One region of the Bacillus cereus group sp. BfR-BA-01316 genome, then DNA from elsewhere that is predicted to be linked to it. Evidence: riboswitches for the same ligand, from Rfam matches in the RefSeq annotation. Region 1 holds a riboswitch; the other holds the start of a gene.

Region 1 (3,194 bases):
GACGATTTACGTGAAGCTTGCAAGAAAGAAAACATTCATCTGTTTTAATAGAAATATGAGGGAGAGTAGCTCAGGAATAGAGCTACCCTCCCTTTTTTGTTGTGTAAACGAGTGGTTTACAGTGAGTTGTATTAATAGTTTCTTTTATCGATTATGAAGGAATTCAAGGGAAAGAGCGAAAGGATATATATGAAAAAAGTGAGAAGAGTCTGTTATATTTCCTAGGAAAAGCCTATAGTGAGCAAATTAATTCTTCTATCTAGAATGTTGAATAGAAATCATAATAAAAAGCTGTCTGCATAGAGTATTGAAATCTATGTGAACAGCTTTTTTCTATTTAAATAGGAAAGAAATAGATTAGTAAAATTTTTTGTGAGCTTTACTGCTGAATAATAAATATAAAATTAGCCCATTTGCACTAAAGGTTCAATTTTCGCCATAAATGATTGATGAAGTGCTTCAACACCCGTTACTAAATGAAGGCGGTCAATAACGACAGATACTTTAATTTCTGATGTACTTACCATTTTAATATGAATATCTTCTTCTTTTAAAGTAGTGAACATATTCGCTGCAACACCTGGATTAGATACCATACCAGATCCTACAATTGATACTTTTGCTAAATGATTTTCATACTCTACAGATTCATAGTGAAGTGCTTCTTGATTCTGTTCCAATACTTCTAGTGTTTCTCGTAAGTCATTAGAATGGATAGAGAAGGAAAGATGAACAGTTCCTTCATTTGTAATACTTTGAATAATAATATCTACATTAATATGTGCTGCTGCTAATGTAGAGAAAACTGTTGAAAGTGCACCTTGCTCTAATCCTTTAATTGTGACGCGTGTAATGTTATCCTCAAATGCAATACCTTTAACGATTGATTGTTGTTCCATGTTACATTCTCCTTTTACAATTGTTCCGTTTTCTTGTTCCATGCTTGATCGTACTTCTAAAACTACATTATGATTTTTAGCAAATTCAACAGCGCGTGGGTGTAATACGCCAGCACCGAGATTGGCAAGCTCTAACATTTCGTCATAAGAAATTGTATCTAATTTATAAGCATCTTGTACAACTCGTGGATCAGTCGTATATACGCCAGTCACATCCGTATAAATATCACATTTTTTTGCTTTTAGTGCCGCAGCTAATGCGACAGCAGTCGTATCAGAGCCACCGCGGCCAAGCGTTGTAATTTCACTTTCTATACTTATGCCTTGGAATCCAGCTACGATAACAATTGTGCCTTCAGTAAGATAAGACTGAATACGATTGGTGTTAATGTCAGTAATCCGTGCACTACTATGTACAGATTCTGTCGTAATACCAGCTTGCCATCCTGTTAATGAAATTGCGTTATAACCTTTTGATTGTAGTGTCATTGTTAATAATGAAATGGTTACTTGTTCTCCTGTAGATAGGAGCATATCCATTTCACGTTTACTTGGATTTTCAGTAATAGCGTTAGCAAGTGCTACAAGTTTATCCGTACTTTTTCCCATTGCTGAAACGACAGAGACAATACTATGTCCTCGTTCATATTCTTCAATAATTAAATTTGCTACATGTTGAATGCGCTCGACGCTTCCGACAGAAGTACCGCCAAATTTTTGTACAATCGTTTCCATTACGAATTCCTTCTTTCGTCCATTTTTAAGAATAGGTTAGGACATATACAAATCCCAATATTCCTGTAGTTACCAGAGAGAAAAATAAAAAACACCATCTCAAATAAGTGAGGATGGTGCTGTTACAGGAAAAGGGAAACAGAAAACGGAGCTAATAAAAAAACCGCCAAAAAAGGAATATCATAAAAATGATATCTCTTTTTTGTAGATAGCTCTTCATACGTACACGTCTGTACATATGACAGTTCTGTTTCTATTCGAAAACAGCCCCAATTGATAAATACAGAGAAATTTATCAATTTCGGCAACACTTCCTTTCCTCTAAGATCATAGACATCTCTGTGTCTCCTTTAGAATACTTATAAGCGTTGCAACCTCTATCTCACGTTTTAGGCGAGAGTGTATAATTTATGAAGTTGTTGGTAACATTTGTTTTATAATAATTTAAATTTTTCAGGGAATCAAGTGTTTTGTATATATTTTTAAAATTCTATCTTTTATTTAGATTAGTTTGTGAAAAATGTAGCAAAATCAATTCATTGCATGTACATTGAAAATATAGCGCATGGGAGGTGGAAGGATGGGGAAGAAAAAGCCTATTTATGTAGCAACAGAGATGAACACAACAATGGAGAAACTATGGGCATATACACAAGAGCCTGATATACATACAGAGTGGGATGTTCGTTTTACTGAAATTTCGTATTTGGAGAAAAAAGAAGGAGAACCACAGAAGTTTTTATATAAAACAAAGATCGGATTTGGACTTGAAATAGCCGGAGAAGGGGAATCGATAGGTGAAATAAGAAAAGACACTGGGGAACGCATTTCTTCTTTGAAATTTTGGACAGACAATAAGCTATCACTTATACAAATAGGACGAGGTTATTGGAAGTATACACCGAATGGAGAACATATTCATTTTGAAACGCAATATGATTATGATACAAGGTTTGGTCGTATAGGGAATGTGATAGATTCATATGTTTTTCGGCCTTTATTAGGTTGGGCGACAGCATGGAGTTTTGATGCTTTAAAATTATGGTTAGAAAAGGGACTTCATCCTAGTATGTTAATTAGAAGAACGATGACCTATTGGCTCATTTGCTTTTTATTTGCTTTCGTATGGTTATATCAAGGAATTGTACCGAAAGTGATTTTTACTCATCCAGAGGAAGTGAAGATGCTTTTTGAGTTAATTGGATCGAATGAAAGTAGTATTTTTATACTTAAACTAGTTGGATTTTTAGAAATAATATGGGGTGTTATGTGGCTATTGCCACTTCAAAAACGAAAGTTGTTTATAGTGCATATTGTTATGTTAATAGGCTTAACTATAGTGGCAGGACTTACGAATATCACAAGTTTTATGCAACCGTTTAATCCGATTACATTAAATTTTCTTCTAATAGGGTTATCGATTGTCGGTTATATAAATAGCACTAATTTACCAAGTGCAAAAAATTGCAAGAGGACGAGAAAGGGATAAGGATATGGTTAATATTTATGAAAAATTATTAGGTGAATCCTATAAAAAACTTCATCCAAAATTACAGAAGC
Region 2 (3,194 bases), on a different contig from region 1:
GGTACTTAGATGCAAGTAAAGCTAAACCGAAAAATAAAAGTAATGAAGCTATTGGGTTAATAAAAAGCATAAATTCTTCAAAGAAGTTATCAATTTTAATATCAAATGCTAGCTTGTACACAATATATGTTTTAATCCATAATAAAACGACCGCAACGAGTGCAAATCGCAGTTTTGGAAACAAATGTTTTAGCATAATATACTCCTCTCTTAAAAGCATGACAGTTCATGTGAGTTTGTTTGAAAATCGTCTCACTATATATATACGAACAGTCCTTTATTATTATGATTATTATACTATGAGTATCATTATACGAAAATAAAGGGGAGTTGTGGGCTTTTTTTGTAACAATTGAGTAGAAAAAGCGAAGTGGGAGACAATAAAATGGAATTTCTATGTATGATTATTATCATTCGTTAAACATGGAAAGTATCGCGTAATGATACGGAGGTTATGATGCGGAAATTATTATATTTTATAGTATGCATTAGTTTTATGCTTTTTGTTTCACCGAGTGTATCAGTAGCACAATATGATGCACCGCTCATGGAAGATGCTCTTTATTCTGTGTTATTTCCAAAAATAAATGAAGCGATTGAGAAACAATATGGAAAATTAAAACCGTTTGATTGTCCTAAAATTATTAGTCTAAAAAAACTTTATAGCGGTACATATTTATTTCAAGCAGTAATTGAAATAACGAAATATGAATCAGGAATAGGTGGAAAAGTACTTCCGCCGTTTGAGAAGATAAGTATGACGTTTAACAATGAAGAAGGAGAATGGACTGTTACAAAAATCTCTATAAAGCGCTTACCAAATGACACGAAATTAAACTGTAAAAAAACAATATAAAAAATTGTTTGACAAATAAAATGTTCCTTTGGTATTGTTAATAGCAACAATTAGATGTTTGAAAATTAAATAGACTTACCTCATCTACTCTCAAAGGTAGAGGCCGCGATAGGAAAGAGTAAGCTATGGGAGATTTAGTGGAATCTGTGACCATAGGTTGAAAGGGACTATTGCCGAAATATAAGAATAACCACGTTATTCTTATATTGGGACTGCATTGAATAAATGTAGTACTGTCATAATATTTATTTTATGGAGAACTATTTGGAGATGTTGATGCGGTTTCTTATTTTGAGAAGATAACAACTCGTTTATTTTTTCAATATATATTTTTCCTAATAAGAAACGCGTGTGAACATTGTTCCGCGCGTTTTTTGTCTATCTAAAAGCGTGCTGCAATGAATAGAAGATTGGGGTTATGAGTTTTAGAGGAAATAAGGGAGGAATTCAAATGTATTTTCACGGCACAAGCCGAATCAATGGGCAAGGACACTTAGAAATTGGAGGGTGCGATACGACGCAACTAGCAAAACAATACGGAACACCACTTTATGTATACGATGAAGAGTCAATCCGAGGGAAATGTCGTGCGTTTCATCGTGCTTTTAAGGAAAGTGGTTTCTCTTATCAAGTAGCATATGCTAGCAAGGCGTTCTTGTGCATGGAGATGTGCCGAGTAGCTCGTGAAGAAAATATGTCTTTAGACGTTGTCTCTGGAGGAGAATTATATACTGCACTCCAAGCAGGATTTCCGGCATCGCGCATTCATTTTCACGGAAATAATAAAACAGAAGAAGAAATGATTATGGCTCTTCAGGCGAATATTGGTTGTTTTGTGGTAGATAATTTCTTAGAATTAGAAATTTTACATGATTTAGCAGTGCAACATGGGAAATTTGTGAACATATTAATCCGTGTAACGCCTGGAGTAGAGGCACATACACACGAATATATAACAACAGGTCAAGAGGATTCGAAATTTGGATTTGGTGTTTCAAATGGTCAAGCGATGCAAGCAATTGAGCTAGCTTTGCAAAAATCAAATTATAATGTGCTAGGGATTCACTCGCACATCGGATCGCAAATATTCGAAACGGCTGGTTTTGTTCGAGCAATTGAAGTATTACGTCAATTTTTAGAAGAAGTGCGAGAGCGAACAAATTATGTAGTGAAAGTATTAAATGTCGGCGGAGGTTTCGGTATACGTTATACGGAGTCTGATACACCGTTAACACTTGAAACGTATGTGCACGCTGTAACAAGTACGGTGAGAGAGCAGTTTACATTATGTGAATATCCGCTTCCTGAAATATGGATTGAGCCAGGGCGTAGTATTGTAGGTGATGCTGGAACAACAATTTATACAGTCGGAGCGGTGAAAGAGATTCCTGGTATTCGGAAATATGTTTCAGTCGATGGTGGGATGACAGATAATTTAAGACCGGCTCTATATGGAGCGCGTTATGAAGCCATGTTGGCGAATCGAGGGAATGATGAGAATGAGGAACTTGTTTCGATTGCTGGGAAATGCTGTGAAAGTGGAGATATGCTGATTTGGGATATTAATCTACCGCAAGTTGCTTCTTCTGATTTACTAGCAATTTCTTGCACGGGAGCATATGGGTATTCGATGGCTAATAATTATAATCGTATTCGTAGACCGGCTGTAGTCTTCGCAAAAGGCGGAACATCACAAATTGTTGTAGAACGTGAAACATATGAAAATATTATTGGGAACGATCGCATACGTATTAAAGAACTTGTTTAAATATGAAAAAAGGAGTTGTTCAGGATGGGCAATTCTTTTTTTATAAAATAAATAAAATATATCGGAAAACTAGGATTGAAAAAAATCAGAATTGTGATAAAATACAAATACAAAGCTTATCAAGAGAAGCGGAGGGAACTGGCCCTACGAAGCTCGGCAACCTGCTTATAGAAAGCAAGGTGCTAAATCCAGCAAAATGGAATCCATTTTGAAAGATAAGGTAAAATATATTACCGAACAGTCTTTTCGAAATGGGAAAGATTTTTTTTATGAATAAAAAGGGGGGCTGTTTGCGTGAGCGTACGGGAACATTTTGATGAAGTGTCCGAAAAAATTCAAACGATGCTTGCTGATATGAAATATGGTTCAATTACAATTGTTGTGCAAGATGGAAAAGTGATTCAATTAGAGAAAAGTGAAAAGGTCCGTTTAAAGTAAAAAGCGCTGACTAGAAAAACTAGAGGCGGTTTTAATCTATTTTATTAGATTAAAACCGTCTTTTTGCTTTTACAGGGGGAAAAAACATGTTGACGTACGAAACGTGGAAAGAAAATAGTGTTTCATTTTCTG

The links. A riboswitch is a leader RNA that binds a small molecule or an ion and turns the genes downstream of it on or off. The one in region 1 is predicted to bind lysine.
Positions count from the first base shown of each region.
Region 2: another riboswitch for lysine. It lies ahead of lysA (diaminopimelate decarboxylase); the one in region 1 lies ahead of MR071_RS05395 (aspartate kinase).

Region 1 is NZ_JAKUGX010000004.1:155,334-158,527, forward strand. It holds gene asnA (aspartate--ammonia ligase) at 1-48, shown strand, start outside; gene MR071_RS05395 (aspartate kinase) at 405-1,634, opposite strand; lysine riboswitch at 1,836-2,022, opposite strand; gene MR071_RS05400 (DoxX-like family protein) at 2,215-3,123, shown strand; gene MR071_RS05405 (DUF4166 domain-containing protein) at 3,128-3,194, shown strand, end outside.
Region 2 is NZ_JAKUGX010000028.1:25,376-28,569, forward strand. It holds gene MR071_RS19060 (LTA synthase family protein) at 1-196, opposite strand, end outside; gene MR071_RS19065 (DUF3888 domain-containing protein) at 458-856, shown strand; lysine riboswitch at 946-1,127, shown strand; gene lysA (diaminopimelate decarboxylase) at 1,308-2,624, shown strand; SAM riboswitch class I at 2,738-2,846, shown strand; gene MR071_RS19075 (YezD family protein) at 2,919-3,062, shown strand; gene MR071_RS19080 (phosphoadenylyl-sulfate reductase) at 3,149-3,194, shown strand, end outside.